DNA from 3 places in the Robertmurraya beringensis genome. Region 1 is predicted to be linked to each of the others. Evidence: a T-box and tRNA genes for the amino acid it is inferred to sense, from the RefSeq annotation. Region 1 holds a T-box; the other regions hold tRNA genes.
The links. The T-box of region 1 lies ahead of leuS (leucine--tRNA ligase). A T-box ahead of a tRNA ligase gene usually reads a tRNA of that ligase, here a tRNA-Leu.
Positions count from the first base shown of each region.

Region 2: it encodes a tRNA-Leu, which carries the amino acid that the T-box ahead of leuS (leucine--tRNA ligase) is inferred to sense. The anticodon was not compared.
Region 3: it encodes a tRNA-Leu, which carries the amino acid that the T-box ahead of leuS (leucine--tRNA ligase) is inferred to sense. The anticodon was not compared.

Region 1 covers NZ_JBHLUU010000009.1:53,863-56,104, forward strand. Annotated here, with positions in the region: gene mnhG (monovalent cation/H(+) antiporter subunit G) at 1-295, shown strand, start outside; partial or broken gene ACFFHF_RS01510 (SDR family NAD(P)-dependent oxidoreductase) at 527-782, shown strand; T-box leader at 879-1,097, shown strand; gene leuS (leucine--tRNA ligase) at 1,151-2,242, shown strand, end outside.
Region 2 covers NZ_JBHLUU010000010.1:81,053-83,294, forward strand. Annotated here, with positions in the region: gene cmpA (cortex morphogenetic protein CmpA) at 3-119, opposite strand; gene ACFFHF_RS02135 (SprT family protein) at 223-684, shown strand; tRNA gene ACFFHF_RS02140 (tRNA-Asn) at 826-901, shown strand; tRNA gene ACFFHF_RS02145 (tRNA-Ser) at 906-996, shown strand; tRNA gene ACFFHF_RS02150 (tRNA-Glu) at 1,024-1,095, shown strand; tRNA gene ACFFHF_RS02155 (tRNA-Asp) at 1,123-1,198, shown strand; tRNA gene ACFFHF_RS02160 (tRNA-Gln) at 1,205-1,279, shown strand; tRNA gene ACFFHF_RS02165 (tRNA-Lys) at 1,316-1,391, shown strand; tRNA gene ACFFHF_RS02170 (tRNA-Leu) at 1,422-1,506, shown strand; tRNA gene ACFFHF_RS02175 (tRNA-Leu) at 1,568-1,653, shown strand; tRNA gene ACFFHF_RS02180 (tRNA-Arg) at 1,728-1,804, shown strand; tRNA gene ACFFHF_RS02185 (tRNA-Pro) at 1,815-1,891, shown strand; tRNA gene ACFFHF_RS02190 (tRNA-Gly) at 1,913-1,986, shown strand; partial or broken rRNA gene ACFFHF_RS02195 (16S ribosomal RNA) at 2,097-2,242, shown strand, end outside.
Region 3 covers NZ_JBHLUU010000100.1:582-2,823, reverse strand. Annotated here, with positions in the region: gene ACFFHF_RS13995 (UPF0175 family protein) at 1-241, opposite strand, end outside; tRNA gene ACFFHF_RS13990 (tRNA-Leu) at 865-945, opposite strand; tRNA gene ACFFHF_RS13985 (tRNA-Leu) at 1,016-1,104, opposite strand; tRNA gene ACFFHF_RS13980 (tRNA-Cys) at 1,144-1,217, opposite strand; tRNA gene ACFFHF_RS13975 (tRNA-Gly) at 1,224-1,298, opposite strand; tRNA gene ACFFHF_RS13970 (tRNA-Gln) at 1,302-1,376, opposite strand; tRNA gene ACFFHF_RS13965 (tRNA-His) at 1,418-1,493, opposite strand; tRNA gene ACFFHF_RS13960 (tRNA-Trp) at 1,507-1,580, opposite strand; tRNA gene ACFFHF_RS13955 (tRNA-Tyr) at 1,585-1,668, opposite strand; tRNA gene ACFFHF_RS13950 (tRNA-Phe) at 1,715-1,790, opposite strand; tRNA gene ACFFHF_RS13945 (tRNA-Asp) at 1,797-1,872, opposite strand; tRNA gene ACFFHF_RS13940 (tRNA-Met) at 1,906-1,979, opposite strand; tRNA gene ACFFHF_RS13935 (tRNA-Val) at 2,046-2,121, opposite strand; tRNA gene ACFFHF_RS13930 (tRNA-Glu) at 2,184-2,242, opposite strand, start outside.

The DNA.
Region 1 (2,242 bases):
TTTTTTAAGTGCGATCGGACTGGTGCGGTTTCCTGATGTTTATACACGGTCACATGCAGCATCAAAAAGTACAACATTAGGCGTTCTTTTTAGTCTAATTGGAACCTTTCTATTTTTCTTAATGGAAGAAGGATATTTTAGCATCAGATTATTTTTAGGAATCTTTTTTGTATTTCTAACAGCACCCGTTGCTACTCATGTTATTATTCGTTCCGCATATCGTTCGAAAGTTGAGTTGGCAAAAGAAAGTGTGCAGGATGACCTGAAAAGAGTGATGGAGAGCAGTAAATCTTGATTAGTTAATTCTCATTAATCACAATCAGTAATTACTATTCCTAAAGGTACAGAAACACCATTAGCGTCAGAGGGAGCTGAAGTCTACGTAAATGACAAGTTTGGCAATAGTGACGTTACAATAACACAGTGAAGGAGGATCTAGGAATTGGGGAGTTTGAGATTAAAGAGGAGTAGTCACTCATTTGTGGATAACTGATTTTCCAATCTTCTTGCTTACAGACAAACCAACATGTTAACGTCACCATTTACGTTAACAAAGCATGTGTTGCCTCATATGAAAAAACAAGGCTTCGGGAGAATTATTAATATGGCATCTATCAACGGGTCTGCCCTTCCCATTATTTTCTTCTGTGTGAACATTGCTTCGCACTATTATAAACGGCTACCGAATTCCCCTTTTTATATACTTCTTGAAAGCAAGTGATGCGGCAAAAGGGATTACTGGTCAAGCGGTCGTTATTGACGCAGGTTATACAGTTCAATAAAAAAATACACACACTCTACTCCTTATCTTCATATGCTACAAAACACAACTTGCATCGAACTAGAAAATACACTACAATAGCATCATACTTAAATATGTGGTGACCATGATAAGGAGTAGTAGTGAGAAATACCTGAAAGTAGAGAGTTGACGGATGGTGAAAGTCAACCAGGTGTCCATGAACTCGCCTTTGAGTCGCAAGTGTGAAAGAAAGTAATGCTTGCCGTATTCCGCGTTAAGGATAATGAAGCGAGTGACTTGTGCACTAATGTGGGTGGTACCGCGGGAGATTCTACATAATCCTCTCGTCCCTTTTTATAGGGACGGGATTTTTTGCGTTTAAACAAGTATTTTTAGGAGGAATTAAAAGTGAGCTTTAATCATCAAGAAATTGAAAAAAAGTGGCAGAGCTTTTGGGATGCTAACAAGACGTTTCAAACAAGTGAAGAAAAAGGTAAACGCAAATTTTATGCGTTAGATATGTTTCCATATCCATCTGGAGCTGGACTGCACGTAGGGCATCCAGAAGGGTACACAGCAACAGATATTTTATCACGTATGAAGCGTGCGCAAGGTTATAACGTGTTACACCCAATGGGATGGGATGCGTTTGGTCTTCCAGCTGAGCAATACGCATTAGACACGGGGAATGATCCTGCTGAATTTACAGCATTAAATATTGCCACATTTAAGCGCCAAATTAAGGCATTAGGCTTCTCATACGATTGGGATCGCGAAGTGAATACTACTGATCCTGAATATTATAAATGGACACAATGGATTTTCTTAAAATTGTTTGAAAAAGGCCTAGCCTATATTGATGAGGTAGCGGTAAACTGGTGTCCAGCACTTGGAACGGTGTTATCAAATGAAGAAGTTATTGATGGAAAAAGTGAACGTGGTGGTCATCCCGTTGAACGCCGTCCAATGAAGCAGTGGGTATTAAAAATTACTGCGTATGCGGATCGTTTATTAGAGGACTTAGAAGAACTTGACTGGCCAGAGAGTTTAAAGGATATGCAACGCAACTGGATTGGTCGTTCTGAAGGAGCCGAGATTACTTTTAATATTGAAGGTAATGACGGGCAGTTCACGGTCTTTACTACAAGACCTGATACATTATTCGGTGCAACGTATGCGGTATTAGCACCAGAGCATGCATTGGTTGAGAGTATTACGACAGATGACCAGCGTGATGCGGTTCAATCCTATATTGAACAGATCAAAAGTAAGAGTGATTTGGAGCGTACGGATTTAGCGAAAGACAAAACGGGTGTATTTACGGGTGCTTATGCAATTAATCCGGTTAATGGAGCGAAAATGCCAATCTGGATCGCTGATTATGTACTTGTTAGCTATGGAACAGGAGCAATTATGGCGGTACCTGGTCATGATGAGAGAGACTACGAATTTGCTAAGAAATTCGAATTGCCAATTGTGGAAGTAGTTGCAGGTGGAGAT
Region 2 (2,242 bases), on a different contig from region 1:
TATCAAGAGGAACGGTGTTTTTTTCTGTAAAAAAACCAACATTGGTTAAGTAGTTTTATTTGATAGGCATTTTTCTCTAAAAATGCTTTCTGCATCTGATTTTGAAACCAAGTAGGCATAGACATACCTCCTAGCACAAATTTCAAGGGGTATATTCAATGTATGCTATAATGGGTTGTCATGTTCATAGAATTTTTGTTTAGTTAGAAGTGAGGTGGGAGTATGGGTGACAATGAGTTACAAAATTTAGTTGAGGAAATTTCCATTCAATTCTTTAACAAGCCATTTCGACATACTGCTTTTTTTAATTCCCGTCTTCGAACAACAGGTGGACGTTATATGTTAAGGTCTCATAACATTGAGATTAATCGAAGTTATCTAGAACAACTGGGGGAACAAGAATTAATCGGCATCATTAAGCATGAATTATGTCATTATCATTTGCATCTAGAGGGAAAAGGCTATCAGCACCGAGATCATGACTTTAAAACCCTTCTTAAAAAAGTGGGTGCACCCCGTTTTTGTTCTACTCTCCCGAACCGCCCTGAAGTTAGAACCCAAAAGACCGTTCGTATATATCAATGCACCGGATGCGCTCAACAATATAATAGAAAAAGAAGGATCAATACTTCAAAGTATGTTTGTGGAAAGTGCCGGGGGAAACTTATTGAAATTCATGTTTGACAGTTGGAGAAAAAGATGTTAAATTATTATTCCGTGACTGACATCGAGCGGGAAAAAGTAATAAAAATTCCCCCTTGACTTTCACAGCTCGTCTCATTATAATGTAAAGAGTCGAGATTACGACATGAACACTTTTCTTATTCCACAGTAGCTCAGTTGGTAGAGCATTCGGCTGTTAACCGAACGGTCACAGGTTCGAGTCCTGTCTGTGGAGCCATTTTGGGGAAGTACTCAAGAGGCTGAAGAGGCGCCCCTGCTAAGGGTGTAGGTCGGGTGACCGGCGCGAGGGTTCAAATCCCTCCTTCTCCGCCAGTAACTTTCATCATCTTTTAAAAATATGGCCCCTTGGTCAAGCGGTTAAGACACCGCCCTTTCACGGCGGTAACACGGGTTCGAATCCCGTAGGGGTCACTTTTAAATTATTATACTATTAATAAAGGTCCCGTGGTGTAGCGGTTAACATGCCTGCCTGTCACGCAGGAGATCGCCGGTTCGATCCCGGTCGGGACCGCCATATTATTGGGCTATAGCCAAGCGGTAAGGCAACGGACTTTGACTCCGTCATGCGTTGGTTCGAATCCAGCTAGCCCAGCCATTTTTTATTTTAAGGCAATTTTATCTTAATTTGTACGAGCCATTAGCTCAGTCGGTAGAGCATCTGACTTTTAATCAGAGGGTCGAAGGTTCGAGTCCTTCATGGCTCACCATGTTTACTAAGTGGTATAGCATAATATTATGCGGGTGTGGCGGAATTGGCAGACGCACTAGACTTAGGATCTAGCGCCGCAAGGCGTGGGGGTTCGACTCCCTTCACCCGCACCATTCATTTCCAGTTGATTGACTGGGAGGATTCATGTATAATAGATACTATCGCTCTTAATGAGCGGTCGTGGCGGAATGGCAGACGCGCTAGGTTGAGGGCCTAGTGGGGGCAACCCCGTGGAGGTTCAAGTCCTCTCGGCCGCACCAAGAAAAAACTACAAAAAATGTTTGACATTAAAATATGGTTATGATATTATGTAAAAGTTGCTTCTTTAAAAAGAGCGCCCGTAGCTCAATTGGATAGAGCGTCTGACTACGGATCAGAAGGTTATGGGTTCGACTCCTTTCGGGCGCGCCATTTTGAATAACGGGGAGTAGCTCAGCTTGGTAGAGCACTTGGTTTGGGACCAAGGGGTCGCAGGTTCGAATCCTGTCTTCCCGACCATTTATAATAAAATAATAATATGCGGGTGTAGTTTAATGGTAAAACCTCAGCCTTCCAAGCTGATGTCGTGAGTTCGATTCTCATCACCCGCTCCAACAAATCAAATTGTTCTTTGAAAACTAAACAAATCATACGTCAACAAAAAATGATTAGTGTTGAAAAATACACTAGCCAACGTTTTATCTTTAAGAGCTAATCTTACTCTTTATTGGAGAGTTTGATCCTGGCTCAGGACGAACGCTGGCGGCGTGCCTAATACATGCAAGTCGAGCGGATCTTTGGGAGCTTGCTCCCAAAGGTTAGCGGCGGACGGGTGAGTAACACGTGGGCAACCTGCCTATGAGACTGGGA
Region 3 (2,242 bases), on a different contig from region 1:
GCTTTTTATTTTCCTCTGTATACTCTGCCCAATGAATATTATGATTAATTAAGATTTGAATAAAATCTGATATGCTTTTACCACCCAGTTCAGCTGCTCGTGCAAGTGTTATTTTTCTCGCAGTAAACAAATACAAGGCTAGTGATATATTAACATCTTCATCAATTGAATTTACATGTGCCCCTTTTAGAAAAGGTAAGAATTCAGGATTAATTCCAACTTTTGCTTTTGATTCATCCATAGCCAATGGTACATTCCTCCCTTGAACTCCTTCTATCATTATATTATAACAATTAATGAATACTAACAAAAGAAATCTATTCGTAAAAGTCATAAAGTTACAAAAAAAACAATTAACCATGTTCAAAATAAGACCCATTTAGTTGAAATAACATCTCCGAATTGTATTTCAGGTCGGATTTCAGCTTGGACTAAAATACTATCTATATTAGATAGACGATGAAAATCCCGATCATAATTGGAATTTGACTTAGTATTTCTTACTATACCTGCTTTTTTACACTCTTTACAAAGATGTTCACGGTTACCTCTACCGCTAAATTTTTCATTAGACAGAATAACCCCACATCCTTTGCAGAAATGGCCTTGTTTCCTACTTTTCACTCATAAAACTGCCCATTAATAGTTATTCAAACCTTACCTAATTATATTTTATCACCTTCGTAAAACCCATACGCTATTAAGCATTACTAATTTTTCTTGTGTAAAATTTATGTAAAATGATTTAAAAACCTACCTTAGTCAGCCGTCTTTCCACAAAACAAAAAACACTCACAAACATTGATATATCAACATTTGTAAGTGTTTTATCGTTTGTAAAACGAACTCGTTTTCACCTAAAGATACCGGTGGTCGGGGTCGAACCGACACTCCAGAGGAACACGATTTTGAGTCGTGCGCGTCTGCCAATTCCGCCACACCGGCATAATTCAATTGTAAGGATAGCTATTTTGCTTCGCAAAAAGCATTGGATATTTTACTTCGTAAAAATCCTTGGTGCCGAGGACCGGAATCGAACCGGTACGGTAGTCACCTACCGCAGGATTTTAAGTCCTGTGCGTCTGCCAGTTCCGCCACCCCGGCGTATCTTAGGTATATTATAGTAATCATGGATATAATAATTGGAGGCGGCAACCGGATTCGAACCGGTGGTAAAGGTTTTGCAGACCTCTGCCTTACCACTTGGCTATGCCGCCAAAACTTGGAGCGGAAGACGGGATTCGAACCCGCGACCCCAACCTTGGCAAGGTTGTATTCTACCACTGAACTACTTCCGCAAATGGCTGGGCTAGCTGGATTCGAACCAACGCATGTCGCAGTCAAAGTGCGATGCCTTACCGCTTGGCTATAGCCCATTGATTAAACTTCATATAATCAAAAAATTCTTTTATATAAATGGGGCGACTGATGGGAATCGAACCCACGAATGTCGGAACCACAATCCGATGCGTTAACCACTTCGCCACAACCGCCATTATTAAAAGTTGGCAGGGGTAGTAGGAATCGAACCCACACCAAAGGTTTTGGAGACCTTCGTTCTACCTTTAAACTATACCCCTAAAATGGTGGAGGGGGACGGATTCGAACCGCCGAACCCAAGGGAGCGGATTTACAGTCCGCCGCGTTTAGCCACTTCGCTACCCCTCCATATGAATTTAATATATTCAGATACAACGAGATTGTTCGTGAATAGTGGTGGCTCAGGACGGAATCGAACCGCCGACACAAGGATTTTCAGTCCTTTGCTCTACCGACTGAGCTACTGAGCCACAATATGGCGGTCCCGACCGGGATCGAACCGGCGATCTCCTGCGTGACAGGCAGGCATGTTAACCGCTACACCACGGGACCAGAAATTTTTCAAGTTTCCTTGAAAAATTTAGATTGCGGGGACAGGATTTGAACCTGCGACCTTCGGGTTATGAGCCCGACGAGCTACCAGACTGCTCCACCCCGCGACAATAATATTAAATGTTTTTCACTTTCGTGAAAGGATAAATATTTTTCGCTTCACGAATTTTTTTTGGTGGAGGATGACGGGATCGAACCGCCGACCCCCTGCTTGTAAGGCAGGTGCTCTCCCAGCTGAGCTAATCCTCCGAAATGGAATGTTATTTTCATTTCGCGAAAAAACTTGGTTATTTTCACTTCGTGAAAAAACTTGGTGACCCCTACGGGATTCGAACCCGTGTTACCGCCGTGAAAGGGCGGTGTCTTAACC